One region of the Neobacillus sp. C211 genome, then DNA from elsewhere that is predicted to be linked to it. Evidence: predicted binding sites of a transcription regulator. Region 1 holds the regulator's gene; the other holds the start of a gene.
What was found. The regulator Rex, encoded in region 1, represses fermentation and respiration genes when NADH is low (regulators of the CRP and FNR family bind a similar motif). The targets are predictions, from matches to a motif close to TTGTGAAATATTTCACAA.
Positions count from the first base shown of each region.

Region 2: a site for Rex is predicted at 4,925-4,942, ahead of ACSU6B_RS07970 (DoxX family membrane protein). Genes of this name have one in related genera too.

Region 1 covers NZ_JBPXRO010000052.1:2,173-17,611, reverse strand. The annotation lists gene ACSU6B_RS27735 (MDR family MFS transporter) at 1-1,236, opposite strand, end outside; gene ACSU6B_RS27730 (cytoplasmic protein) at 1,249-1,959, opposite strand; gene ACSU6B_RS27725 (polymer-forming cytoskeletal protein) at 1,973-2,698, opposite strand; gene ACSU6B_RS27720 (YhbD family protein) at 2,705-3,328, opposite strand; gene ACSU6B_RS27715 (NAD(P)-dependent malic enzyme) at 3,504-4,718, opposite strand; gene ACSU6B_RS27710 (2-hydroxycarboxylate transporter family protein) at 4,839-6,185, opposite strand; gene ACSU6B_RS27705 (response regulator) at 6,305-7,012, opposite strand; gene dcuS (DcuS/MalK family sensor histidine kinase) at 6,990-8,609, opposite strand; gene ACSU6B_RS27695 (sulfite exporter TauE/SafE family protein) at 8,804-9,556, opposite strand; gene ACSU6B_RS27690 (NAD(P)-dependent malic enzyme) at 9,785-11,032, opposite strand; gene ACSU6B_RS27685 (redox-sensing transcriptional repressor Rex) at 11,192-11,848, opposite strand; gene moaC (cyclic pyranopterin monophosphate synthase MoaC) at 11,885-12,382, opposite strand; gene ACSU6B_RS27675 (ABC-F family ATP-binding cassette domain-containing protein) at 12,561-14,480, shown strand; gene tsaD (tRNA (adenosine(37)-N6)-threonylcarbamoyltransferase complex transferase subunit TsaD) at 14,772-15,439, opposite strand, start outside.
Region 2 covers NZ_JBPXRO010000006.1:59,048-74,486, reverse strand. The annotation lists gene ACSU6B_RS08010 (VOC family protein) at 1-186, opposite strand, end outside; gene ACSU6B_RS08005 (exonuclease domain-containing protein) at 306-911, opposite strand; gene ACSU6B_RS08000 (TetR/AcrR family transcriptional regulator) at 1,391-1,963, opposite strand; gene ACSU6B_RS07995 (MBL fold metallo-hydrolase) at 1,975-2,682, opposite strand; gene ACSU6B_RS07990 (ArsR/SmtB family transcription factor) at 2,875-3,198, shown strand; gene ACSU6B_RS07985 (SRPBCC family protein) at 3,182-3,637, shown strand; gene ACSU6B_RS07980 (SRPBCC domain-containing protein) at 3,694-4,083, shown strand; gene ACSU6B_RS07975 (DoxX family protein) at 4,301-4,810, shown strand; gene ACSU6B_RS07970 (DoxX family membrane protein) at 5,035-5,544, shown strand; gene ACSU6B_RS07965 (hypothetical protein) at 5,795-6,016, opposite strand; gene ACSU6B_RS07960 (class I SAM-dependent rRNA methyltransferase) at 6,195-7,391, opposite strand; gene ACSU6B_RS07955 (DUF3231 family protein) at 7,791-8,792, opposite strand; gene ACSU6B_RS07950 (M4 family metallopeptidase) at 9,090-10,721, opposite strand; gene ACSU6B_RS07945 (MFS transporter) at 11,383-12,627, opposite strand; gene ACSU6B_RS07940 (AlkZ-related protein) at 12,910-13,593, opposite strand; gene ACSU6B_RS07935 (FAD-dependent oxidoreductase) at 13,743-15,095, shown strand; gene ACSU6B_RS07930 (DUF2269 family protein) at 15,157-15,439, opposite strand, start outside.

The DNA of each region.
Region 1 (15,439 bases):
CGTACCAAAAATGGTAATCCCGATCGTCATTCCTAAGGAACGAATAAAGTTACTAGTGGATGTTGCTGAGCCCCTTTGCTCAATTCCAAACGGATGAATCGCAGCCATGCTTAACACAGAAAAAGAGAAGCCGACACCTAAACCAATTATAATCATGTAAAGCGTCAACACCGCTCTGCTTGTTTCTAGTGTAATCGTACTCAATAACAATAAGCCGCCAATCAAAATAACTCCGGAGATAAACATAATATTTCGATAGCTCATCTTCGTTGTCAAAAAACCGCCCGCTTGTGCGGTAACCACCGAGCCGAGCATCATTGGCAATAATATTAACCCTGAATTGGTAGCAGTCCCGCCATAAACCCCTTGCACAAAAATCGGAATGTAAACCGTAGCTGCCATAAATGCAGCACCGTAAAATAAGCCAACGAGTGTACTGCCTGCAAACAAGCGGTTTCTAAACATGGAAAAGGAAATAATCGGATCCTTTGCTTTTGTCTCCACAAATAAAAAGATCAAAAATAGAATCGCAAATCCTGCAAACAGGCTGATGATCACGGTTGAATTCCAGTCATATTTTTGCCCCCCAAGTTCAAGCGCAAACATTAGACAAACGACGGCTCCGACCAATGTCACGGCCCCCGACCAATCAATTATCTGCTTTTTGTGAATTGGAGATTCCTTATATGCGATAGTAATAAAAACGAGTGATAAGATCCCTAGTGGCATATTGATGTAGAAAATCCAATGCCAGCTGATATAGTCCGTTATATACGCACCAAGCAATGGACCAAAAATACTCGACAATCCAAAAACGGCTCCGAACAAGCCCCCCATTTTCCCACGTTTTTCAGGGGGAAACAGGTCAAACATTATCGTAAAGGCGATTGGGACAAGCGCCCCACCGCCAATCCCCTGAATGGCACGATAGATGCTTAACTGGGTGATCGTTTCAGCAGTACCGCACAAAGCGGAACCCACCATAAACAAAATCAATCCGAAAATAAAGAATCTTTTTCGACCGTACATATCCGACAACTTACCGAAAATCGGCATCCCTGCCATCTCAGCTACCATGTAGGCAGATACGACCCAGACAAAGCTCTCCAGACCACCGAGATCACCGACAATCGTACCCATTGCGGTTACAACAATCGTATTATCCATCGAGGCCATTAAAATCCCCAGCAATAACCCCGCAACAACCAATCCTAATTTGCTTTCTTTTGTCACCATCACATTTCTCCTTTATATCTTAATCGTCGTTTTTATTGCCGCCCTCGGATCATGCGAGAAATCATTTCGATACTCCACCACTCCTATTTGGCAGCCAGGTCCAATTTCCACCTTGTTGCCCCGAACAATATCAGCCTTGGTATTTTCAAGGTAGATATCATCTCCTTCAATGACTTTCGCACTTAGGGACCCTGCCTCTTTTCCAAAGGGGAGGAATGAGTTACTTCTTTTTTTGACGGTTATTTTTCCGCCGCCGATTTCCTCAACTGTGCTTTGCCCAAAACGCAAACCGACCTTAATGGTATCAGCGCTCAGTAATCCTTTGATCTCAAAGCCGCCGCTAGAGTCGAACGTCTCATACTCCACATCGCCATTCACTGAGATACTCCCTTTAATGTTTGCTTCATCCCCTGTCAGTCTCTCGCCGACTTCCAGCAATCCGAAAATTTTTATCTTTTTTAAAAGAGCATTGCCACCGACCATCATCGTTCCCATGATCAGTGTTTCCTCTGCATCCATATTCCCTTTGATCTCTGCTTCACCAAATACTTTTACCGAGCCTGTTTTGACATTTTCGACGGCTTCACTCGTACCATAGACATGGAAAGTCGAACTTTCCACAGCATTGACAATCGTTCCTTCCCCTCGAATACTGATTTTATCGTAACGGCCGCCAGGATAGCTGCCCGAGCCATTGATAATCAGATTTTCGCTTCTTGTCATTTTCTTATCCCCCTTAAACCTTTCTGTTCTCAGTAACAATTGCCTTTTTATCCATCGAAAATTCCTCAGTGTATTCCACTAGACCAATTTGACAATTTGGACCAATCCACACCTGGTTCCCACGAACCACTTTGGCAATCGTATTTTCAAGTTCAATTTTATCCCCTTCAATTAATTCCGTTTCAAGCTGTGGTTTAAAAAAGGCCTTAAGCAAATTACCGACTAAGGATCCCTTCGCCTTTACCGTAATCGTTTGCCCGCCGATTTCTTTTGCTTTACATTCTCCAAACATCTTTATGTCAACCTGGTCTGCATTTAGAAGTCCGCCAATCGTAAACTGCGATTCTGCTTTAAAAATTTCCGCCTCACAATCCTCACCAACCGTAAATGTTCCTTGAATTTTTATTTCCTCACATTTAACCCTGCCGCCAACGGTTGCTTTACCAGAGACCTTTAATTTTTCAGCAGATAGGTTTTTGTCGATCCTTGCTGATCCATCAATCGTTAGGATCTTACTGTCGATACTCCCTCTGACCTTCGCATGTCCGTTTACTTTTGCTTTTTCAGAAATGACGTTTCCATTGAGAATCCCGGAACCATTACAATCCAGTTCCAGGCATTCTAAATCATTGTTAACCGTCCCTCGGCCATTTAATGTGACAACGCGGAACTGTCCCCCATTGGATGCACCGAAGCCATTAATAACCAAGTCTCCCCTGCTTTTCGTATCCATCATCATTCTCCTTTATAATAATTTCGCTTTAATTTCTTCCATGCACGTCATCAGCGACAAAGCGGCAACAACTTTTGTTCCGCGTTCAAAATGAAATTCTTCTGCATTAATTAGTAACAGACATGATGACATGCCCAGTTTTCTGGTAATCACCAATTCACAGCTTTTTTGCTTGATTACCCCGGCATGATCCTTTAACACCTGCAAGACCATCTTCCCTTCTTCCAGGTTAATTTCACCCGACTGAAGCAGTTTTTCTAAAACAAACACTTCGAGCATACGTGTAAAATTAAATTGAAGAATGCCCTTTTCTTGTTCTAGATAAAAATCGACAACCATTGTCGAAACAATGTTACGTTTCACTAATTCATCTTTGGTATAATTTAAATTCGTTACATTGGTTGAAAACATGTCAGCTAGTTCATCCAAAGATAAGTTTTCTTTCATCGTTTGGATCTTTTCAATTCTTTCTAAGACCTTTTCCTTTGGAAAAAAAGTTTCTTGACCCGTAAACGTTGATTTACGCACAAACCATTCTTCCGGAATGAGATCCTTTCGTTTCCATCTATATAGCTGTCCATAGGATATTCCGGCTAATTCTAACAGGTCTTTCTTTGAGATTAACTCCTCACTCATCATAAAAACCCCTTTCTAAAAACAATGTAACATAACACTGTTACGTTTGTAAAGTGCAAATGTAAATATTAGGATGTCCTAATTATTATTTTACAAAAAAAGGCCCCTCACGTTATATCGTGAAAGACCCTCTTGAACCTATTTTCTTCTTTTTCCACCGTTCGATAAGCGTTGCTTAGATGATTTCTACTAGTTTTTTTAAGTTGGAGCTTTTTCGCGCTACTCCCGATTCGATCGCTGCAGCCGAAACAGCTGCTGCCACTCGATCCCCCACACGAGAATCCAAGGCGTTAGGAATGATATACTCCGCACGAAGCTCTTTATCCGATACAAGACTTGAAATGGCGTAAGCTGCTGCAAGTTTCATTTCCTCATTGATGTCGGTTGCCCTTACATCGAGAGCACCACGAAAGATTCCTGGAAAGGCGAGCACATTGTTTACTTGATTAGGATAATCAGAACGTCCTGTTCCGACTACTGCTGCACCTGCTACAAGCGCTTCTTCCGGATAAATTTCAGGCACTGGATTTGCCATAGCAAAAACAATTGAATCTTTATTCATGGTCCTGACCATATCTCCCGTTAAAGCCTTTGGACCTGAGACGCCAATAAAAATGTCGGTGTTTTTAATCGCGTCTTGAAGGGTTCCATGTACCCTGCCTAGGTTTGTTCTCTCTGCTATTTCTGCTTGACGGTCGTTCATCCACTCTTCGCCTGGACAAAGAATTCCCTCCAGGCTTACTAACGTAATATTCTTAAAGCCCGCTTTTAATAAAAGCTTGGCAATCGCTATCCCAGCAGAACCAGCACCATTTAGAACAACCTTAACCTTATAGATACTTTTCTTCACAATTCTCAGCGCATTTAAAAGGGCAGCTAATACAACAATCGCTGTCCCATGCTGGTCATCATGAAAGACGGGAATGTTTAGTTCCTTTTTTAAGCGTTCTTCAATTTCAAAGCATCTTGGGGCGGCAATATCCTCCAAATTGATACCACCGAATGTTGGCTCTAATGCTTTAATAATATTGACAATCTCATCGACATCTTTTGTACCCAGGCAAAGCGGATAGGCATCAATCCCTGCAAATTGTTTAAATAAAACGGCCTTCCCCTCCATAACTGGCATGGCAGCCTCAGGGCCAATGTCTCCTAATCCTAATACCGCTGTTCCATCTGTTACAACGGCTACTAAATTACCCCGACCTGTATGCTCGAAGGAAGCTTCACTATTTTTTGCAATGATCTTACATGGCTCGGCTACACCTGGCGTATAGGCTAAACTTAAATCATCGGCATTGTTCATTTCTACTTTACTGACGATGCTAATCTTACCTGCCAGCTTTTTATGGAGCAGCACTGCCTGCTCTTTCATCTTGCTTTCATTCATTCCAACCTTCTCCTTTTGGTCCTATCTATAAATAATAGTTAATCATGGTGACAAGAATCCAATCTATACAATCAAAAAAAATCGGACCGTGGCAAACAGGCACAGCCCGATTTAGGAATATTAGCTTAATAATTTAAGCAAAAGAATAGCCAAAATAACGGTTGAAGCGCCCCCAATTCTTGTCGAAACTTGGGCAAATGGCATTAATGACATCCGATTGGAAGCCGATAGAATTGCGACATCACCCGTTCCTCCTAAACCACTATGACAGCCTGTAACAATCGCTGAGTCGACTGGGTACATCTTCATCAACTTACCTACAAAGTAACCTGTAGTAACCATTGCCACTACGACAGCGGTACAAACAACCACATATCCTGGGGTTACGATTTTGACTACATCCTTAAGCGGAATATATAGCATACCTAAGCCAACCATTAATGGCCATGTTAAACTTGATGATACAAATTTATATAAGTGATAAGCACCTTGTTCCATTTTAGCGGGCATTACTTTTATACTTTTCACAACGGCCGCTGCAATAATCATTAACACTGGTCCAGGAATGCCTAGGAATTTATTCCCCAATCCACCTAAGATAAAGAAACTACACGCAATTAACAGTCCTGCACCCATAAGTGGAAAATCAACCGGCTTATCAATCGTTGCGGCTTCTGTGATTCCGTCGCCGCCTTTTGTCTTCACTAATACTCCATTACCAGTCAGATGCTTCTTTTTCTCACCTAAACGTGATAAAATACCTGCACAAATGATCGCGACAATATTTCCAATCACTGCTGCTGGAATTAATTGCCCTACAAATGTTTCTGAAGATTTTCCGAGAACCTCTGCGTAGCCTAATGAAAGAGGCAAAATTCCTTCTCCGATCCCACCACCGATAATTGGAACAACAATAAAGAACAATGTGTGTTTCATGTCATATCCAAAAAGCAAACCTACTAGAACGCCTGCAACAACAGATGCTATTGTGCCGACAATAAGCGGTATAAACATGCGTGTGAAGCCTTGAATTAAGACTCTACGATTCATCCCAAGAATACTTCCTACTACTAAAATAGAAATATAAAGATAAAGGAAATTGGATGTTTTCATCAACTGGGTAACCGCATTCATTCCCGTTGTATTAATCACACTAAAATAGACTAAAAAAGACGGAATCAAGAGGGCTAAAATGGCAGGGCCGCCGATATCCTTTAAAAGCGGAATCTTCATACCAAGTTCCCCAAGTAAAATACCCATGACAATAATAATGGCAAAGCCGCCAATCATATCAGCTGGAAGCAATTTATAGACGGCTGAAAAGTAGACAACAGCAGCGATAACGATATAAAGTGGGAGTGGAATTACGCCTACCTTTACACTGCCAAATTTACCTAAAAGCCCTTTCTTTTCTTCTTTTTCCCCTGGAACAACCGTAAGCGGTTGCAACTCTTTTGCTGGTTCCATAAGTGTTCATCCCCCAATCTATTGATGTTTCTATCATATTCTGAATTAAACCGCTTTCATAGTTTATGTAAATTTAATAAGGTTTTTGTAAATAAAAAAAGTAAGCAGTTCTAGGCTGCTTACAAAAAGTTTTTGATAAGATGTTCTTTCAATCGATTAAATTCATGCTGGTAAACGGGTCTTCCCACTGTACCGTAGATTACCTTAACATCTAGGATTCCAATTTCCTTTAAAAAATTTAAATACTTACGGACGGAAACCCGAGAAATTCCGACGACCTTCACGACGTCCTCTGTTGAAAACTGGGCATTTTTTAGCTCCTGAATCGCTTCCCAAATTTGTTTCAGGGTATCTTTTGTTAATCCCTTTGGTAATTCTTCGATAACAGGCTTTTCCTCTCGGTGCAGTATTTGGTTGTCCAATACGTCTTGGCTAATCCTATGTTGAGTCTGAATAAACTTTGTTTGTTCTTTATATGCAACTAACGCTCTACTAAAGCGTTCAAATTCAAAAGGCTTAATTAAATAATCAACGGCTCCGTATCTTAAAGCCTTTTTAATCCGCTCCATATCTGATGCTGCTGAAATAACAATCACATCGGTTTCTTTTTCATGTTCACGGAGGTAGGTTAACAGCTCTAATCCTAGTTTCCCTGGCATAAATATATCCAATAAGATAAGATCAATTTCTAGTTTTTCAATTTTCTTAATCGCCTCATCCACGGATGCGGCCATTGCCATCAATATAAAACCAGTAACTTGCTCAAGATAGCGTTTATTAAATTCAGCCACCATTGGATCATCTTCAACAATCATTACCCGGATCATTCTGGTCCCCCTCCCCATTATATGGTATATACACGGCAAAGACGGTCCCTTTTCCAGGCTTTGATGAAAGAATTAAATCCCCTTCCAACTTTTTAACCGCTTGCGACACAAGGTACAGCCCTAGACCTCTATTTTCACCGTTTGTGGAAAATCCTTTGTTGAAAATTTGGTTTTGTATTTCTTCATTCATCCCTGTTCCTGTATCTTTTACTTCGATAGTTAAAATATCATCACCATAATCAAATTCTACTGTTATTTTTTTGACTGGACAACCGGTCACAGCCACAATGGCATTATCAATTAAATTACCAACAATTGTAATCAATTTATGTGTGACATCCGAATCTGCAGGTTGTGGCAGCGGTTGTTCACAGGAAACAGATAACTCAGTCCCTGATTCCCTTGCATAACTCAACTTTCCAATTAAAAAGCCAGCTAAAACAGGGTCCTTTATCTTTTTGGTAACCAAGCCAATTTCGTTATTACGATGATCAACCGTTTCATTGATGTATTCGACAACTTTTTCATAATAACCTGTATGGACCATCCCCAAAATCACATGAAGTTTATTCATAAACTCGTGTGCCTGGGCCCGAAGTGCATCGGCGTATGTTCTTACTCCTGTCAGTTCTTCAGCGAGTACCTGTATTTCTGTTTTATCGCGAAAAGTAGCAATTGCGCCCACTACCTTATTCCCAACGATAACGGGGACTCGGTTGGTTAAAATGGTCATCCCATTTATATTCTGTTCTTCATCCAATTCAGGTTTACCTGTTTTTAATAAATCACTTAAGCGAGTAGATGACATATATTCTTCTATATTTGTCCCCATTGGGTTATCCTGCAGGCCTGCTTTATCGAACAGCTTTAAGGCTGCTCGATTGACAAGTGTTATGTTTGAGTGTTGATCCACTGCAACAATTCCCTCACGCACCGATTGAAGCATCGCGCTTCGTTCCTCTAATAATTTAGCAATTGCAAACGGCTCAAGCCCAAGTAAGATCTTTTTTATATATCTAGCTAAAATAACAGCCCCGAGAACACCGATTAAGATACCAATCATCGTCCCAATATAAATCCCCATTCTGCTCTTATTGACGGCCGTTTCCACATTATCAAGAGAAATCCCAACGGCTACTGCCCCGATCTGTTTTCCATTTGCATCCTTAATCGGCGTAAAAGAACGTAAAGAAGGTCCTAGAGCTCCTTTTGAAATAGATTCATGCTCTTTCCCTTTTAGTACCGGCCCTTCATCTCCACCCTTGAATTGTTTGCCAACTTCTTTGCTATCAGGATGGGATTTACGGATCCCGTTCATATCCATCACAACAATAAAGTAAACGTTTGTCACTTTTCTCATTTCATTCGCAAACGTTTGGATTTCCTTTACATCCCGTTCTCCGCTCATTGCATCAATCACAAGCGGACTATGAGCAACCATTCGAGCCACATTTCTCGCCTTCTCAGCCTGACCTTTTTCCGTCTCCTTAGCAATTCTCGAACTGATAAGTAAATCCGTTATCAATAGTGAAAAAGTAACCACCATACACACAAAGACAATAATTACCGTCTGTAAACTCCATCTTCCCTTTCTCATATTTCCCTCCATCTTTGAGAAGGCGACAGGCACCATTCTGATTTCCACCTGGTGACATACTAACCATCCAGGCTAGTAAACACAAAAAGCTGCAAAGCATTCTTAAGAAAATACTTTGCAGTCTTTGAAGCTTTCTTTAACTTAGGCTGATCTGAGAGTTCATCGTCTCAGTTAACCATCTTGCGAACGTTGCCTTAACTTATAAGCAAAATAGCTCCTGCGATAATAGGGGTCAGGACCATCGCACTTTTTAATACGGGCTGCGGAGCAAGGGCTGTAAACTTAGCCCCGACATAGGAGCCAATCATCGTTCCTCCTACCACTTCAACTAACAGGGTTAAATTCAGGTATCCTTCGAAATAGTAGCCGATACCTCCTGCTAAAGCGATCGGCAAAATAACGAGCATTGTTGTACCCACTGATTGTTTAAGCGAAAGTCCCATGATGACCAGCAATCCGATTTGAATGAACGGTGCAGCACCTATCCCAAATGTACCAGACAACAATCCGGTAACCAACCCGACAACTGCCGCTTTCTTAATGAGAAGCAGGTTGCCAGGGTTCACTTTTTTGTTGTTTACCTTTATTTTTTGGACAATAAATAAGCGGACAACCAAGATCACAGCCGACAAAAATAACATCCCCGCTGTCAACCAATGCAAAGAATGGATCGGAATCAAACTGGCTAGTTTTGAACCTAAATAGGAGGCAGCTGCCCCAAATCCACCGACGATTAAACCGGTTTTAATTGAGATATTTCCTTGACGAAAATGACTGTAGGCACCTGACATGCTAGTAAACACCATCGCTGCTAGTGATGTCCCTAACGCCATATGTATTGGTACTCCAAAAATAACTGTTAAGATGGCAATAATAAAGCCAGAGCCGCCCGCCCCGACAAATCCTAATAAAATCCCAAGCACAAACATCGTCAGCACAATAGCCAACTTCATCCCCTCCGATTGCAAAACCCTAGATGTCCTTCTAGGAAATGTTTTATTACTTACCCAAGGACGGGGTCATATAGACTGATTTAAAAAAGAAAAAAACTATCATTCATTATTGTACTTAAAATTTAAAAGGTATATCGGAATTATGCCCTAATTCCCAAAATTTGAAAGACTACCTCAACTAGATTGAGATAGTCCTCCCTTAAAAGCTAAATTTTACTCGACCTAAACATGCACTGGTTGTTTTGCTTCTGCTAATGCTGATAGGCGCTGCTTAATTTCCTCAACATTGATAAATCTTTGGGCTACCCCTGTTTCCATTGCAGTATACGCAACCGCGGTTGCTACCTGTGCTGCGACCCGAGGGTCAAATGGATCTGGAATGACATAATCGGCATGGAGCTCATCCTCTGAAATTAATCCAGCAATTGCATAGACCGCAGCAAGCTTCATTTCCTCGTTGATTTCCTTGGCACGGACATCTAAGGCACCGCGGAAAATGCCTGGGAAAGCAAGCACATTATTAACCTGGTTCGGAAAATCAGAACGTCCTGTACCCACTACAAGAGCCCCTGCTTCTTTGGCCGCATCGGGCATAATTTCCGGTACCGGGTTGGCCATGGCAAAGATAATCGGGTCACGGTGCATAGCGCTAACCATTTCCTTTGTAACGGCCCCGGCTGCTGATACCCCCACAAACACATCGGCGTCAATAAGCGCATCCCCTAACGTTCCTTGTTTTTGCTCGCGATTTGTCATTTGCGCCATTTTATCTTTGAATCGATTCATTCCGACTGGACGGCCTTCATAAATAATTCCTTTTGTATCACATAAAATAACATCCTTCACGCCCATATGCAGCAGGAGCTTAACAATCGCTACTCCAGCTGAACCTGCTCCGTTTACCGCAACACGAATATCTTCAATTTTTTTATCCGCTAATTTTAACGCGTTGATTAGACCAGCGGCTGTTACAATCGCGGTTCCATGCTGGTCATCATGAAAAACAGGAATCTCGCAGGCTTTGCGGAGGCGGTCTTCAATTTCAAAGCATTGCGGCGCAGCAATATCCTCCAAGTTCACTCCGCCAAATGTTGGTTCTAGCAGCTTGACGGTTTCTACGATCTGGTCTGTGTCAGTGGTGGCCAAGCAGATGGGAAAGGCGTCAACATCTGCGAACGATTTGAATAACACGGCCTTTCCTTCCATCACAGGCATCGCAGCTTTTGGTCCAATGTTTCCAAGCCCCAGAACCGCTGTCCCATTGGATACAACTGCGACAAGATTGCCCTTCGAGGTATAATCATAGACTTTATTTTCGTCTGCATAAATGTCCAAACATGGCTCTGCCACACCTGGTGAATAGGCTAGGCTTAAATCTTTTGCATTATGTACTGCCACCTTAGAATATATCCCAACCTTGCCTTGGTGTTCCTTGTGCATTTTTAACGCTTCATCTCGTAAAATTGACATTGAATTTCCCCCACTTCCCGGTTAGTAACCGCTTGCATTTCATCTACCTATATCTTAGTGCATAAGAAAGTATTTTTATAGATTATGTAATTAAAAAAAGCAGGGATTTAATCATACAAAAGGCCTTCCACAAATTTTGTGGAAAGCCTTTTTAACTAATTATTCTTCATCTATTTCCACCGTTGGATAATGCTTTAAAAAGTAGACTAGCGATTGAAGCTCCACTGCCAAGTCAATATGATGGACCCTTATTAATGGTGGAACATTTAACCTTGCTGGAGTGAAATTTAAGATTCCTTTTACATTCGCTTTGACCAGTCGATCGGTTATCATTTGTGCGGCAGGAGCCGGAACCGTTAATATCGCCACTGAAATATTAGTTTCTGATAAAACCTTCTCTAAATCATCCATAGGATGAACGGGTACCTCGCGAATCATGGTTCCCATTTTGTCGGGATCCACATCGAAGGCGCATTCTATTTTTGTGTTATTATTTTTTAAAAAGTTATAGTTTAAAAAGGCAGTGCCAAGATTTCCGACTCCTATTAAGGCAACCTTAGTTAATTCATCCTGATCTAAGGTTTTACGAAAGAAGGATATTAAGTAATTAACATTATACCCATAGCCCTTTTTCCCTAACGCACCGAAATAGGAAAAGTCGCGGCGAATCGTTGCTGAGTCTACCTTTACTGCTTCACTCAATTCCGCTGAAGAGACCCTTTGCTTGCCGGAGCTTTGCAGGTTTTTTAGAAATCGGTAATAGAGGGGCAGCCGTTTTGCTGTCGCCTGTGGTATTTTCGTTGTTTCATTACTCATAATCTCCCACACCCCATGAATGGTTTAGTTAAAAATTTATTTAACTCTTTCATCTCTTTTAAAATCACCGTTTTTACCGCCCGTTTTTTCGACAAGATACGTCGGTCCAATTACCATACCTTTATCAACGGCTTTACACATATCATAAACTGTTAAGGCACACGCGGAAGCCGCTGTTAACGCTTCCATTTCTACGCCTGTGCTCCCCTTCGTTTTAACGGCTGCAGCAATATATAATTGATAATTCTCATCCTTATCCTGTTCCCAAGAGAAAGAAATATTAACACCTGTTAATGGAATCGGATGGCACATTGGAATCAAATCCCATGTCTTCTTTGCTGCCATGACAGCTGCTACCTGGGCCACTGCTAAGACATCGCCCTTCTTCATCTCATTATTAGTTATTTTATCATAAATTTCTTTACTAACGGTAATGCTGGAATGAGCAAGCGCCGTACGTGCCGTTTCCGGCTTATCACTGACGTCGACCATTTTTGCTCTGCCTTCTTCATTAAAATGCGTAAATTCTGCCATATAAAAAATCCTCCCATCAAATCATACACTATTTTACCTTATATGTGTGTGAAACTTTGAACTAAATATTACATTTTTTGACGATTTAGGACCCTTACACCGCTAATATGGCGAGCAGTTTATTGCCGACATACCGGGAATAAGGTACACTAATCCTATGTAATAGAGGTGAATGAGAATGATTTTGCTACAGGTTAATCAATTACAAAAATATTATGGTGCTGACCTTATTTTATCGAATATTAAGCTCGAATTACAAACTCGGGACCGTGTTGCTCTTGTTGGACGCAATGGGGCGGGAAAATCGACATTATTGAAGATTATTGCCGGACACTTGTCGCATGATGGCGGAGAAATTATCAAGCCGAAAGAAGTGACAATTGGCTATTTAGCTCAAAATACCGGGTTAGAATCATCATTATCCATATGGGATGAAATGCTGACGGTTTTTGAACCGCTGCGATTAATGGAAAAACAACTCCGCACCCTTGAAGAACAAATGGCTGATCCTCTTGTTTTTGAAGACGGTGGAAAGTACGAAAGAATCCTAAAAGAGTACGATCATCTTCAGGTGAAATTTAAAGAACAGGGAGGGTATCAATATGAGGCAGAGATGCGCTCTGTCCTTCATGGGTTAAATTTCCATGACAAATCCTTGATGATATCTAGTTTAAGCGGCGGGCAGAAAACCCGTCTTGCCCTTGGTAAACTTTTGTTAACCAAGCCTGATATCTTAATATTGGATGAGCCCACAAACCACCTTGATATTGATACGCTTTCCTGGCTGGAGCAATATTTACAAAGTTATCATGGGGCGATTTTGATCGTTTCCCATGACCGCTATTTTTTAGATAAAGTTGTTACTCAAGTTTATGAAGTATCCCGTAAGCAAATCCAAAGGTTTACAGGCAACTATAGTTCTTACCTTGATCAAAAGGCCGCAAATTATGAGCGTGATTTAAAGCTTTTCGAAAAACAACAGCAAGAGGTCGCTGATCTCCAAGACTTTATCAACCGGAATTTAGCGCGCGCTTCGACGACTAAACGTGCCCAAAGCCGTCGTAAAAAGCTAGAAAAGATGGAGATGATGGATCGTCCATTAGGCGATGAAAAGTCTGCTTCCTTCTCGTTTGAAATTGAAAAACAAAGCGGCAATGACGTTTTAACAGTGGATTCACTCGCTGTTGGGTACGAAGGTGATAAGGTTTCAGAGTCCATTTCATTTCGGGCCTATAAAGGTGAAAGTACCGCATTGGTTGGACCGAATGGTATCGGCAAATCAACACTTTTAAAGACAATTATCAAAAAGTTGCCTGCTCTGGAGGGAACCATACTCTATGGGACAAACCTTCAAATTGGTTATTACGACCAGGAGCAAGCTGAATTGACCTCCAATAAGCGGGTCTTAAATGAACTCTGGGATGACTATCCACTAAAAAATGAAAAAGAAATACGTACGGTGCTCGGTAATTTCTTATTTTCTGGTGATGATGTCTTAAAAATAGTTTCCACCTTAAGCGGGGGTGAAAAAGCCCGTCTAGCTTTAGCTAAACTGATGTTGGAGAAAGCAAATGTCTTAATTTTGGACGAGCCTACCAACCACCTTGACTTAGATAGTAAGGAAGTTCTAGAGAATGCATTAATCGATTACCCGGGCACGATATTGTTTGTCTCACACGACAGGTATTTTATTAACCGGATTGCCACAAAGGTCTTAGAACTTAGTCGTCATGGAAGTACAGAATACCTCGGGGATTATGATTATTATTTAGAGAAGAAACTAGAACAGGAAGAACTTGCAGCACTAGCGCTAGCCGCAACTGCTAAAAAAGCAGCACAAACAGATGCTTTTGAGAAAAACTCTTATCAACAGGATAAGGAAAGTAAAAAACAAGAGCGTCAGCGCAAAAGGAAATTAGAAGAAATGGAACAAAGAATTGAAGAGCTAGAAGAGCAAATTCAAGAATTCGAGCAGCAATTATGCGAACCAGACATTTTTCAAAATCATGAAAAAGTGTTGGAAATCAACATAAAAAATGAAAAGGCAAAGTCTGAACTCGAGCACTTAATGGAAGAATGGGCAGAGCTGGCTGAATAATTATGCAAAAACCAGGCATTGGCCTGGTTTTTTGTTTATTATGACATTTATCGACAAATTTTGATATGATGGCAATAATTCATTAAGTTATACACTTTTCCACATTCTTATTCACATTACAAACAGGACAGTTTCAATGTTATTTTTACTTTTCCACATTATCCACAACAAAGTCCTGACTTATCCACATTATACACAGAAAACACCCCACTTATCCACATTCACCAGTTTTTGATCTGCATTTTTATAAAATCTTATCAACAAAAAAACTCTTCTTATCCAGAAGAGTTATTAATTGTATATTTCGATATCCAGTCCCGGGTTGGCATTTAGGGAAAGGTCTGCTCTAATTCCTTTTTCGAACATCACGCTTCCAGCAGCAGCAATCATCGCTGCATTATCAGTACATAGGGATAATGGCGGAATCACTAATTCAATTCCAGGTTTCTCTGAAAAGGTCTTTTCCAAAGCCTTTCTAAGGCCTTTATTGGCGGCAACTCCGCCAGCCACCAATACTTGTCCTACCCCATATTCAGCGACGGCCTTTTCTGTTTTCTTCACTAACACTTCAATCACGCTGGCTTGAAAGCTTGCAGCAAGGTCTTCAGGAGCAATTATCTCACCGCGTTGCTCGGCATTATGAACCGTATTAATAACAGCAGATTTTAAACCGCTAAAGCTAAAATCATAGGAACCTTCTTCTAACCATGCCCGAGGTAAATTAATTGTCGGATTTCCAGCCTGCGCCAAACGGTCAATATGTGGACCGCCTGGGTACGGCATGTTTAACGTTCGCGCAACCTTGTCGTAGGCTTCACCAGCAGCGTCATCCCTTGTTTCACCGATGACCTCAAAATGTCCATGTTCCTTCATATAAACAAGCTCTGTATGCCCGCCTGAAACGACCAGAGCAAGGAGCGGGAATTTTAACTCAGTGACAAGCCTGTTCGCATAAATAT
Region 2 (15,439 bases), on a different contig from region 1:
AATGCACATGAATTCCTGACCTTTGAGTGTAAAGGCAGCATGCATAACACTTCCCTCTTCCCCCGGTCCGTTTGCCCCATAACGAGTAATTCTGATTATTTCTGAATCCTCAATCAATGATATGTAGTAATTCATTGCTTCTTCCGCGTTTCCTTGAAACATTAAGAATGGTGTAACTTTTGACATAGTAATCCTCCTTCTTTTTTATAAATTATTGTTTAGGATTGATTTTTATTTCAATTGGCAACACATAACATTATTGACAAATTAGCAAAAAAACTAATCAAAACGTTTGATTAGTTTTTTCAACCCATTTTAGTACGGGAAACAGCAGGCTGATATTTTCTCATCGGGGCCTTTTCTAGCACCTCTTGCAGATAGAGGTTTCCATTCGGACTTGTTTTCTTGAGCAACTCTAACAAGTATGTAATATCATCTAGAGCTCTATGTGTTTGGTAATTTGTGATGTTATGCGCTTGTAATAGGGTTAATAGTTTCCCATTTGGAAAGCCGTAATTTTTCCAAGGGATGTTTCTCATTGTGCAATACCACTTCAGGTCGTTGACTTCCGGATACATGTGATAGAGAAAGCTTCGATCAAAGGAAGCATTATGGGCAAAAACCGAATCGGCACGATGGAAATAGGTTTTTATTTTTACATCATAAAAGCTTTTCCCTTGAACTAACTCATAAGGGATTCCGTGAACTCGATAGGCTGTGTCATAATTATTTCTTGCCGAACGGGAAAGCGGCTCACGCAAAAAGGAGTCTTCATCAATAATATCGATAACCTCGCCGGTATCTGCTCGATAGGAAAATAACTTTAATGCGAGCTCGATTACTTCATCCTTGGTAGGACCTAAACCGGTTGTCTCCACATCTAATACTAAACCCAATTTTTCTGACCTCATCTAAATGATCATCCCTTAATACTAAACTTTATCCCATTATACCAAAGCTTGCCATAGGACTCTATCTCCAAAATGTACCTTAATGAGAATATTACAGGGGCGGAACGTTAGAGAGTGACCATGACCGATACTTTTCGATGAGTACGGGCACTGTGGTCCTCTCAGAGTGACCGTGGCCGATTTTTTTCGATGAATTCGGGCACTCTGATCTCCCAGAGTGACCGTAGCCGATACTTTTCGATGAGTACGGGCACTGTGGTCCTCTCAGAGTGACCGTGGCCGATTTTTTTCGATAAGTTCGGGCACTGTGATCCTCTCAGAGTGACCGTGACCGATTTTTTTCGATGAGTACGGGACTGTGATCCTCTCAGAGTGACCGCGACCGATATTATTCGATGAGTACTGGCACTGTGGTCCACTCTTAGTTACTGTCCTCGGCTTTTTTCCTCCAGCATGGACACTACTGACCCTCTCATCTATTAGTCCTCCAGCCCAATCCCCAAAAGAAATGCCTTAATAATTATCATAAGACTTTCATTCAAATCCAACGACATCTTGAATCCGCCTTTTTGCTCTAGAGCAGAAAATCCATGTAAAATACTACGTAAGCCCCGGACAGCATGCAAAGCACGCTCTCCTTCTAAATGATATACCTGCAAAACGCGAACGGAAAGGTCAACGATTTTCGCCCCTGCTTGCTGCACATCCACATCTTCCGGGTCAGGGGCAAGTAAGGTCGCCTCATAAATACCTGGGTGCTTTCGGGAAAAATCCACATAGGCCTGGCTAACTGCCAGCACAGCTTCGGTGCCTGACACCCCAATTGCTGCATCTGTCATCACTTCATAAAGCTTATCGATTCCGTAAATTGCCAATTTCTTTCTTAATCCAGTGAGTCCATCAAAATGATTATATAAAGAAGGAGAACGTATCCCCAGCTTCTTTGCTAAGTTGGCCAAGGTAACTTCCTGCACCCCATGTTGGTCGGCAATCTCTCCTGCTGCTTCGATAATAAAAGATATTTCGAGACCGATTTTTGGTCTTGGTGACATATAATTACTCCCTATCCTATTTTTCGTTCCAGATTTTTGATTGCATGCTGCATTGAGTTTACAGGATTTATCACGATCTCTCCGTGGCCGACTGCAAGCAATTCAGGCCGATAACTCACTAATTTCCGGGCACTGGACAAGGCGGTTTCCTTACTCCACGTACCAAAAGCCGGGAATGGAAACCAAGCTCTAATATCCCCTGCAACAGCCATTCCACCTCGTGTTTGAAAGGAATCACCTGCTATCAACGCCTTGGTCCGCAAATCTAAAAATGACATGGAGCCTGGTGTATGTCCTGGCGTTTCGATCGCTGTTAACGAACCAATCAGGTCGCCTTCTTTCAATAATAGATTGGCCCGCGTTTTTAATTTTTTCGGTACACCGCCTTTAATCGGGGTTTGCGCCTCCTGAGGATCAAGCGACCGATCGCCATTCATTAGTCTATGGTCTCGCTTCGAAATATAAACCGGTACATCTGGCAGCGAGTCTTTTATAGAATCCAACGCCCCGACATGATCCTCATGAGCATGCGTCAACACAATTTTGGTAATCGGCTTTCCAATCGATTCGGCCGCCTTCATAATGCCTTTGGCACAAAAGCCAAGCGCTGCATCAATTAACGTTAACCCGTCCTCTTCCTCCACCAAATAGCAGTTGACCGGAAAAACATTCGCCATGAATGTAACTTGATACAAGTACCCATTTTTGATCATCCTCATAGTGACACATCCCCTTTAACTAATATCATTAGTTTTATAATAACTAATTGCATTAGTTTTATCAAGTTCTTTTTTGGAAAAAATTACAATCCCCTTATGAATTCATATATTCATCTTTTTTGCCAAAAGATACTAACATGACTACCACTTAATTAAGTTGACACTTAATTAAGTGTGCGCTAAAATAACAATATGATTGAAAAAGTCCTTCATGCGTTAGCAGAACCTAGACGTCGAGATATACTCTATCTCGTTCGTGATGGAGAAATGACCTCCAGCGCGATTGCCTCACATTTTGACATTTCAGCTCCAGCAGTTTCTCAGCATCTCAAAGTTCTCGAACAATCCGGCCTAGTTATAGTTCGGAGAGACGGAACGAAACGGTACTACGGTATTAGAAGGGACGGTTTTTCTGAATTAAAGCAGTATATTGACCGTTTTTGGGATGATAGTTTACTTCGTTTGAAAGAAGCTGCCGAAGAGGAAGAAAGGAGAAAAAATGAATCAGACCAATAATGAAATCATCACAAAAGAAATATTTATTGAAGCCCGTCCGGAAACATTATTTTCGTTCTTTACTGATGCGGACAAAATGGTTCGCTGGATGGGGAGACATATCTTGCTCGAGCCAAAAATCGGTGGTAAATATCGAATTGATGTGAATGGCAGCGATATAGCCATGGGCGAATATGTAGAAATTGTTCCTTATGAAAAAATCGTCATGTCTTGGGGGTGGGAAAAATCAAAGCTCGTGCCACCTGGTTCAAGTAAGGTCGAATTCAAACTGACTCCGAAAGAAAATGGCACAAATTTAGTTTTAACCCATTATGACTTGCCAGTTGAAGAAGTCCCATCGCACCAACAAGGATGGTCCCATTACATGCCGCGCATTAAAGATTTTGCAGAAGGCAATGATCCGGGTGTAGACCCATGGTCCGAAATAGCCATGCATTAATTTAAATAAAAAATAAATAACCTTTTCTATTGAATAATATATTGGAGGAATAAAAAATGACTAAAACAATTCATCAAGAAGTAGTTTTCAATGCCGGCCCTGGACTTATATATGAAGCACTCACAGATTCGAAACAATTCAGCGAAATGACGGGAGGTGCACCTACAGAAATCAGTCCTGATGCTGGTGGTACTTTTTCGTGTTTTGGCGGCATGATTCTTGGAAGAAACATTGAACTAGTTCCAAGTGTGCGAATAGTACAAGCTTGGCGAGTAGCGAATTGGCCAGAGGGTGTTTACTCTATTGCTAAGTTTGAGCTAAAAGAACAAGACTCAAAAACCCTTTTGGTTTTCGACCACATTGGTTTTCCTGAGGCTGAAGGAGAACATCTTGCAGCAGGATGGGGAGCGAATTACTGGAACCCTTTAGAAAAATATTTAGGTTAATTCACACGCAAAAATGCTTGGAGCATCTCCAAGCATTTTTCTTATTAATTAGTAAGTAATGGAGTTCAAGGCCCTGTTAATAAAATGTTCACAACTTTTTTACGAATATGTGAAATAGTGAACAATTTACCCTTATTTCAAAATAAGTTTGATATAGTAACAATGTAGTTAACGAACAAACAAACAAATAAAAATAAATTAACAAGGAGTGTTTCACATGGTAGTAAAGTGGTTAAGAGAAAACAAAGTTGCCGCTGGAATTTTAACAGTTCTTCGCTTATATATGGGGTATTCTTGGATTACAGCTGGGTTCCACAAATTATCAGGTGGTTTTGATGCATCTGGCTATCTAAAAGGGGCAATCGCTAATCCAGTGAAAGGTCCAGACGGCGCGATGGTTTATGGCTGGTATGTTGATTTTTTAAAGCATTTCGCCTTACCAAACGTTGATATTTTTAACACCATCGTCCCACTAGGAGAATTCTTAATCGGACTTGGACTTATTCTTGGATGCTTAACAACTGCTGCTATGTTCTTTGGACTTGTAATGAACTTTTCATTTTTCTTAGCAGGAACCGTATCACATATTCCAACAGATCTTTTCTTAGGAGCAATTATTCTTTTCTCAGGCTATAACGCTGGTCGCATCGGTCTTGACCGTTGGGTTATCCCATTCATTCGTAACACAGCATATAAAGGGAATAAAACTGTAAAACATAACGTTTAATGCAAGTAAGCAGGGGGAATGTCTTTGATAAGCTCCCTTATATCCAAAACTCTCTCTAAGAGTCTGGTGAAGGATCTTGTTCGTTTGAAATTTGTTCATAACTTTTTTACAAATATGTGAAATAGTGAACATTTTACCCTAATTTCAAAATAAGTTTGGTATATTAAAAATGTAGTTAACGAACAAACAAACAAATAAAAATAAATTAACAAGGAGTGTTTCACATGGTAGTAAAGTGGTTAAGAGAAAACAAAGTTGCCGCTGGAATTTTAACAGTTCTTCGCTTATATATGGGGTATTCTTGGATTACAGCTGGGTTCCACAAATTATCAGGCGGTTTTGATGCTTCTGGCTATTTAAAAGGGGCAATCGCTAATCCAGTGAAAGGTCCAGACGGTGCGATGGTTTATGGCTGGTATGTTGATTTCTTAAAGCATTTCGCGTTACCAAACGTTGATATTTTTAACACGATCGTCCCACTAGGTGAATTCTTAATCGGACTTGGACTTATTCTTGGATGTTTAACAACTGCTGCTATGTTCTTTGGCCTTGTGATGAACTTTTCATTTTTCTTAGCAGGAACCGTATCACATATTCCAACAGATCTTTTCCTAGGAGCGATCATCCTGTTCTCTGGTTACAATGCCGGCCGCATCGGTCTTGACCGTTGGGTTATCCCATTCATTCGCAACACAGCATTTAAAGGGAATAAAACTGTAAAACATAACGTTTAATCAAAAGGCTATGTTAAAGCTTATTGTTAATTTTGGCACCCTGTTGATTGGAGTGGAAGGCGCGAAGACTCCTGAGGGAGGACGGGGCAGGGAAGACCCCGCAGGAGCGCAGCGACGAGGAGGCTCCCCGGACCGCCAGCGGAAAGCGAAGCGCCTGGAGCGGAAATCAACAGGCAAGTTTAACAGAGCCAATCAAAAAAAAGCGACGCAGTCTTGGTCATCCTACCAGATTGCGTCGCTTTTTTTAATACTAAAAGCTTTTATCTTCTTTTAAACTTTCTTTGTTCATATACCAATTGGTTACCTGTGTAAGGATGGCAAACATGAAAAAGAAATTCATAGCCCAGACATTAATAAACGGAGCCAACCCGCCAAATTCAATCGTTTCAAGACCTTTTAGCTTCATCACAATCATCGACTCGATAAAAATAAGCACAAAACCAACAACACCAGCAATAGCCGCTCTAATCATATCGTTTCCCCCAGAAATGATTATTTTTTAATTTATGTAAGTTACGAAAGTAGCATTTTTGACAATTTCGTGAACATCTTCCCTTTATTATATTGCAAAAATGGGATTTACAACACCCTGAAAAATAAAAAAAGGCCCTCCCCCACATTTCATTGCATGTGGGTGTCAGGCACCATCTTTATCTTATTTTTTTAATAAATACTACCTTCAAGTAGTCCCCTTCTGGAAATTCTTTGACGGTTTTGAAATCGACGGGAAGTGAAAACTCTTCCAATTGTTTATACCGGCTGCCAGATTCTTTAAAGGCAGCATCGATAAAGCTCTTGAATTTATCCATCCCAAAAGCGCTGCTGTTTGTGGATGCAACAATGGTTCCGTTGTCCGCTGTAATCGCAATCGCTTCGATTAGAAGATTCTTGTAGTCCTTTTCCGCACTAAAGACAAATTTCTTGGACCGGGCAAAGCTCGGCGGATCAAGGATGACCATATCAAACTTCAGCTGTTTCTTGACAGCATATTTAAAGTACTTGAATACATCCTCAACAATAATTGCTTGTGTTTCATGGTCCACACCATTTACACTAAACTGCTCAATCGTTTTACTCTTACTCCGATTGGCCAGGTCTACACTTGTAGTTTTCGTTGCTCCCCCTAGAGCTGCAAACAAGGAAAAAGCCCCCGTATAAGAGAATGTATTTAAAACTGTCTTACCGTTTGCATACACATCTCGGATTGTGCGCCTTACATCCCGCTGGTCTAAAAACACCCCGACCATGGCGCTTTCATTTAAATATATTGCAAAGTTGACGCCATTTTCTTTGACAATAAGAGGGAACTGACCTCTTTCACCTGCGACAAAGTCATCTTCCTCGATGTATTGCCCTTTTTCATCAAAACGCTTTTTCTGATAAATGCCCTGGAATTCAACCAGTTCCTTTAAAGCTTGAACGATATAGTCTCGAAAATGATAGATACCCTTGCTGTACCAAGTTAACAGATAATAACCAGCAAAGTAATCAATCGTCAAACCACCGATTCCATCACCTTCACCATTAAACACTCGAAACGCGGTAGTTTCTGAACTTTGATAAAATGATTCTCTTTCCTTAATCGCTTCTTTTAGCATTTTCTCAAAAAAACGTTGATCAAAAGAATCATTTTCTTTTCTGCTCAACACCCAGCCAAGGCCCTTATTTTGCTTACCATAATAGCCTTTGGCAATAAATATATTTCTTTCGTCGACCAATTTAACAATGGACCCCTCTTCTACGAGGTTGTCCACATTAATGACGGCTTCCTTAGAAATAAGTGGATAGCCGCTTTTAAATTTATTTACAAACTTTGTTTTCACCTTAAGACTGACTTCTTTATTCATCGTGTCATCCCATCTGTTTTTTATCCTATATAAATATTTTAGACAATATCTTGACTTACGAATCAACTGGAGAGCAATAACGTTATCATAACATTAATTCTGCTTGTTCTAAAACAAAACCCGCTACTAATCTAGTAGCAGGTGCGATCATTATTCTTTTAATCCTTAAATGGGTACAGACCATCTCAAATAATTAGGGACATTTTAAATCTTCACAGCTTCCACACAAGTTCACCTTAATTTCTACATATGTTTTTCTTATTATTAAGTCAAGTTAATATGGAAATGGTTCAAAGAGCTCATTTCTTAAAACTTCCCATAATTTTGATTGGTGCTGACACCAATCTATTTTTTTGCCTAAAACTCTCTCCAGTATCACCTGAAAGCCAGCAGCTACTGCTAGTTTGAAGCTAAGTGATCTCGGTCAGCCGCTTTTGGTGGCTGTTCCATCCAACCATGGTCAATCATTATATTAGCTGCATCCTCGACATAAAGCCCGACATCCTTTACAAATCGTGCATACATTCCACCTATATCGTGTCTACCGTTAAGAGACATCCCGTTCCCATAAGCTCTTATTTTCATGGAAAACATGTCGATTTTATGGGCTAACATTAATTTATCTGAAAATGGTGAAATAGTAGAAGTGCTTACTAAATGATCTAAAAGAGGTAGAGCAGGCAAATTTTCTTTATTTAGATGTTGTGAACAATTTACTATATGTTTGTTTGTCATTTCTTTTCCTCTAATAAAAAATTCCTTAATTTGCTCATTCTTGGCGACCTGGCTAAAGCCAATTAATAAAGCTTTGCTTGTTACGTTATTTTCATTATTTAAGTAAAGATGTGTAATTTCTAGAGCATGGAGCGGTCTCACATTCCCTATAAAACCATTTAGATAATTTTGTTTTTTTATAAAATCGACTTTTTCTGGGGTAGGAATAAGTGGTGGCTTAATTAAATAACCCTTAGCCATTAGAGCATTATTGACCTCATTTATTAGTTTAACTGTAGAATTAAGGGTATTGATAAAGAAGTCCCTAATATCTTCTCTTGTCATTATTGGTACCGCAATTGAATAAATGCTTAGTCCTGCTTTACCCGCATACTTTAAGTAATGCAGATAAAACTCATCAGAAAATAACCTTGGGGTATTTAAGTTTACGTCCTCATCTGTAAATCCAATTGGCACAGGAAAGCTTTCTTCAATAAAGATCTTTTTTATTTCTTGTAATATGGATTCACATATATTCAGTGCGTTTTCTACAATTTTTTTGATATCTTGATCCTCAACATGTTGAAGATAGTACATAAGATAACGTTTGGACATGGAATTCCCCATATATGTGACCCAGAGTTTTCCCATTTCAGCAGATGTTAATTTTTCCTTAAATGCTCCCATAACAAATAATCCCCTTAACCTCTTATTTCTACATAGTTTTTTCCTTTAAAATAAAAACTATTCAATTAAACGGGACTTTTGGATATTTCCATCTTCACAACTTCCACATAAGTTCCACCTAAGTTCTACACATTTTTTATTTATGATAAAAGTAACTTAATTAGGAAATGGTTCGAAGAGCTCATTTCTTAAAACTTCCCATTTTGGATTGGTGCCTGACACCAATCTATTTTTTTTGCCCATAATAATGTCAGCCATCACATTATGTGACGGCTGACATTGGAAATAGTTAATGGCCTAGTTTACTCCCACTTGTGTCCAAGCAGATTTAACGGCATTGTACTGTGTGCTGCTTGAGCCATACAAATCAGCTGCAGCTGCAAGAAGAGCCGCGCGTGCGTCGCTAAAATCACTTTGTGGAGCTAAATAAACGGTGAGAGCTCGATAGTAGATTTTTTCAGCGACAGCTGTACCCAGACTTGAAATCGTTAAATAGGCTGCTTTATTGGGAATCCCGCTGTTCGTGTGAACTCCTCCATTATCCGAAGTAGTATTAACATAGCCGCTCATATTCTCTGGTTGTCCATAAAGACTAGGGTTTGATAGACTGCGGAGCGCATCGCCAGCTTTATTAGGCGTGTACACATCTTCCCCTATTAAATAATCGCCTTTATCAAGGAATACTCCGAACGTATCAGAAATGGACTCATTTAATGCACCTGACTGATACTGATACTCTAACCCAGCTGTTCTTTCTGTTACTGCATGTGTTAATTCATGGGCTACGACATCAAGCGCACCTGACAATGAACGGAAGGTAATTCCATCTCCATCCCCATATACCATTTGCGAACCATTCCAGAACGCATTGTTGTAATTCCTGCCATAGTGGACGGTTGAGCGAAGAGTCGCTCCGTTATTATCAAAACTGTTTCTATTAAACGTATTTTTATAATAATCATAGACGACACCCGCATAGAAGTGGGCATCTACATCGGCTCGCTGTGACGTTGCGTTAAAATTATTGTCAGGGTCAACAGAATAATTTCCAGGTAATCGGGATCTATTTAACGCCGTTCTTGTTTCTATGACACCCGTCATTGGCTTAGTAATATCATATAAATAGTACGTACCGCTTGAATAGTAGGTATTAAGCGTTTTCGTATCTCCTAGAACACCGACCCCAGTGCCATCAGCTACTGCATTATAGGAATTTAAAATGTTACCATTTACGGCATCCACATAGACCACCCAGTTTGCAGGATATGGCTGAATAAATTGCAGATTTGTTTTGTAAGCCAGATTAAATTCATTACCATTTTTATAAACAACTAGTTCCGCCTTTTCAACGGTATCTTCTATTTTTTTGCCAGTAGGACCTGCTTCAGCATTGGTGATGGTTTCCTCTTTGGTTACTTTTATAGATTTCCAAGACTGATCAAGGGCAGTTTCCTTGGATAGTTGTGCTTTCAGGGCCCCTTTGAAATAAGAAGATGCTTCTGGGAACACATCACCATTGACTGCTGTAACGATTCCATTTTTATCGGTATGGACCTTAAACTTCGCCCCATCCACCGGAATCCCCTGAATCGATTGAATAAAATTATAGTGAGTGCTACCTAGCCCGTCCGTCTCAACATCGAGTAAAGTTAAATCTTTAGCTGTATCTAACTGATAAAGTGCCTTATTTTCTTTTAAAAATTGCTTAATCCCATCTATGTCTTTATAAACTTTGGTCGATAGTTTCCCATGGACAAAAGATGGTACCGTTTGTCCTTTCTTCCAGTTGACCTTTGCATCCTTACCAAACTGCGACGCGTCTTTCTTAACCGTAACATTGTAAGGAATTGTCTCAGCCGCAGCTGTAATCGGTAGCACAGACCCCATTGTTAATCCCAAAGCTAGTACAAGCGAAGTTCTCTTTTTCATCTCCAACCGCCTCCTAATGATCATTCTGCACGAATTTTCAAAATAATCATAACACGATGAATCCTTTAGGATAATTGGGAAAAAGTGTGGGACATGGTGTCAGGCACCAGCGAAAATATCATCTATTCTATTAAAAATCCAACGTTAAGTTCATTTTTGCGTTGGGAAAATTTATTCGATTATTTTTTGGAGGAATAAACGGTGAAATCCTGATGGTCCAAAAGTTTCAATTTTTTATTAATAACTTCATAGTATCAAAAGGTAATTCATATGCAGTTTAAATAAATAAGAAAAAAACCGACATTTAAAAAATGACAGTTTTCGAAAAAATAGTTGAATATAGTAACTTAAACTTAGTCTCATAGCCCTTAATGATTGCATCCCGATCATCTGCTCGAGGAGGTTCCTCCATCCACCGGATAATAAATACCATTTGGTATTAGAATCCACAAAAAGAGAACATTTATTATACATATACAGGATTTGACAGAACTTTCTTCCCCTTATTCCTAATTTGCGGTTTCTCAATCTATTATCGATCTAATACTTTTATAAATATAATTTTCTCATAATAATCACAAAATAATTGGTAGGGTATACTCATGCACTGGTGTTTTTTTGCGTAAAAAAGCTGCTCTAAAAAACAGAGCAGCTTTAAAACTTATACTTCCTCACTCTTTTTCAATACACTAACCGAACGCTTAAAGAGTGGAATGAGGATAATTACACCCACAATAAAGAGTAGGGCTGACGCTTCGTACATCGCGACAAGCGAAGTTGTTTTCTTCAGCCATCCGCTCGCACTCATGGTAATCACCATGGTCCCCATAAACATCGGGTTTAAAATGCCATTGACTCGACCAATAAAAGCCTCATCTGTATTTTTCAAAATCATCGTATTAATTCCAATGTGAATACAGGGCATAAACAAGCCGCTAATAAATTGCGCGGTCAATGTCAGCCATAACTGCTCTGATAGCCCCATTACAAAAAATCCGAGAGCACTGGCGCTCATTCCAATTGCAAGCAAGATTTGCGGAGGAGTCTTTTTCGCTAACCCCATCGTGAGACCTCCACCTAAAATCATTCCTGCCCCAAACGCTGCCATCAACCATTGCAGCATCTCTTTAGGTAAACCAAGTTGTTCCGTAATGAGGAAAACGGAAAGTGGCTGCGTTAGCCCCAGTCCTAAACCTGCTGCTGCAAAACAGCCACCCAGCAAAGTCAGTGCCCGGCTGTTCCAAACATAACGGAAGCCTTCCTTCATTTCCTCCATAAGTGTGGTTTTTACAGCATTTTCCTCGTTTTCCCGGTCAGGAGGAAGCATAAATAGAATCGCTGCCGAAAGCATAAAGGCAATACCCATAATGGCAATCGCTGCACTAATGCCGTAATGCTGGTAAACAAACGTACCGATAATCGGCCCTAAAATCATAAACAAAGCAAACACCGTTTGGTACATCGACATACCCATTTGAATAAGTTCTTCCTTTACATGAAGCTTGAACAGTTTCATTCCAGAAGGCTGTGAAAACTGTGAAAGAATCGATGATACAAGTGTGGCGAAGAAAATAACTTTCCAGCCCCCAAATACTAGTGTTAACAATACAATAAAGATAGACAGCGCGCTGAGGAAGTCACACCATATCATTGTCCGTTTCGGACGCCATCTGTCAGCAAAGGTGCCTCCAATAAAGGAAAATAGAAAAATAGGCGCGAATTCTGCTACAGAAATAAGCGATACCGCAACCGGATCTTCATTTGTCTGCTCAATAACAAATAACAATATGGAGTAGTTACGTACCCAAATACCGATTTGTAAAAATAATGTCGAGAGCAAGATGGTACGTATCACTCGATTTCTAAATAAATCCCCCATGGTAATGTTTGATTTTGTTTCTTCCATAAAAAAACCTCCTTATCCATTTATCTGGACAGGAGGTACTTCAGCAAAAGGGCACAGTACACCAAGTACCTTCTACTCCCTTTTGTCTATAAAAGCCCGCACTAACCCTATCCAGAAATATGTTCGTATGATGATCCGAATTTTTTCTTTTAATAGGTTTAGTGAATCATTGGCTTTATGGTCACCCTTTCGAATATCGTAGTTTCCATACTACTTTATTCTACGCTAAGAATCAAGAGCGAAGTTTGTCATAAAATGTAAATCAATGAATTTTACCTAAACCTAAAGCTTAAAAATCTTTACTAATGCTTTCATGGACTCGGGACCGCATAACTGCGCAAAATGGTTTTTCAGCTCATGTTTTGCTTCGTCCATTTCTATTTTTCTTTGATCCACGTGGTTATTTTTTGACCAAAAGGCAAGTGTTTCGAAGGATGTACTGCTCCAGCCGTTTTTCTCGCCCGAAACGTTTGTTTTCTCCTTTGTCCCTGAAACAACAATATCCATAGACCCCTGTAATTCCAACAATGCGTTATCAAAAGCCTTTTTCTTTTCTTTGTCTTTCATGCCTGCTTTGGCCCTTAATACTCTTGTGTCTATGCCTTCTTCCTCACTAATTAAAGTAAATAATTCTAAAGCTTCTCTAGAAACAAGACCGTCATTGTAACGTTTAGCCACTGAATACTGTGACCCCAATATCGCACTTACTAAAGGGAGGAGTTCAGAGGAGATTAAAATAGACTTTTTCTTAATGAATTTTCCGTAGGCAGCTACTCCATCAACTGGGAACCTTGCACGCCACATCCATGGATCATCATCCGAACCTGAATGCCAATTCTCTTTCGGAGTGATGCTATCAAGTGATGGGTAGTTAGGTATTAGCGGTGATAATGGAAGTAAACCAACTTCCTTAATGACCTTGACTGCTTCCTCATATGTACTAATTTTATAATCTACCAAACACACCAATCTCCCTTTAATCCGATTTTCTCTTTAATTCCCTATTAGTTTAGGTAAATCCTCTACATTCTAAACTCATAGAAACCATAAAAAAATGATATAATACTAACCATTAATTATATCGTGCAAATAGTATTATCGGGGGTTTGCTAGGAATGTCAACAACAAATAGTTTTTTAGGAAAACAAGCACTTGTTATCGGCGGAAGTATTGCTGGTTTATTCGCTGCACGCATCCTGTCCGACTTTTTTGAAGAAGTGTTAATTATAGAAAAGGACCAAAAGTGCGAAAAACATTTGACCAGAACCGGAGTGCCACAAGGGTCACATGGCCACGCTCTTTTGAAAAGTGGTGAGGAGATTCTCACTGAACTTTTTCCAGGGATTATCGATGAACTGATCGCAGATGGCTCGGTAAAATCAGATTTCACCAGTGAGCTAGCCTGGAATCATCATGGGAGCTGGAAGGTGAAATTCCATGCCGGAATATCAATTATCCAGCAAAGCAGACCCTTCCTTGAATGGCATATCCAGCGCAGGCTCGAGATGATTTCAAATATAAGCTTTTTATATGGTGCCAAAGTGAAAAGGATGCTGATAAATAGTGATTCTACCAGTATCATAGGAGTAGAAATTCAAAAGGATGGAGAAGCAGCCATTCCACTTAACGCTGATTTGGTTGTGGATGCTACAGGGGCTGGGTCAAATTCAACTAATTGGCTCAGACAATTAGGTTTCGATGGTCCCCAAAAAACCGAAGTAAAAGTAAACCTTTTCTATGCCAGTCGCATCTACAGCTCGCTTTCCACCACCCAAAATAAAGACTGGGGTAATTTATTGGTTTACCCTAATCCGCCTAGACAGAATCGTGGAGGGAGTATTTCCCCAATTGAAAATCAGCGCTGGATGGTGACATTACTTGGCTATGGCGTGGAATCACCACCTAGCACGGAAGAGGAATTTATAAACTATGCCAAAAGTCTTGAACAACCTGATGTATATGAAGCAATTAAAAATGGTACACCTGAGACGGATGTCAGCGTTTATCGGTTTCCAGCCTTACGCCGCTTTCATTATGAGAAGCTACAACGTTTCCCAAATGGACTAATTGTTATTGGGGATGCCTTTTGTCGTATTGATCCTGTTTTTGGACAGGGGATGAGCATCGCTGCACTTGAGGCGATTGCTCTGAAAAAGGAACTTCAAAAAGCGTTAAATAAAAATAAGCTTTCACAAATTTCGAAAAATACTCATCGAAGCTTCAGTAAAATCATAGATGTCCCATGGTTAATCGCTTTAACTGAAGACTTTCGCTTCACCCATACCGACGGTGCAAAACCGTTTGGCCTGCCATTACTAAAGTGGTATGTAAAACGAGTGATTTTAGCCTGTGAAAGCAATCAAAAGGTATACGGAAAGCTTATCAATGTACTTCAACTGAAAGCCCATCCAATTAGCTTATTCTCATCTTCCACGTTAAAAGCAGTCCTATTCCAAGTTAAGCGGTAAACTTAAATGGTGTCAGGCACCGTTCGTGGACATTTGTCTACGAGTGGTGCCTGACACCTTTTTAGAATGGCTTGAAAATCATCAGGGCGATGATGATGAGAAAGATCACATTTTCAAGGTTTTCAAATCGAAATAGAATTTTTGATAAGCTCCAATATTCTTCGGGAATTTCTTCTCCTTTGTGCGACGCTAATAGGGCTTTAACTGGTTTTGACCTAGGTGATAAAACGAGTGGTCCAATTGCTAGTGCAGCCAAAAAGAGAAAGAGACTGGTTACATACCATCCCATCCGAAATAGGCTCGGATTGATGACCCCCATGCTCAACCCTGTGATTAATAAAAGC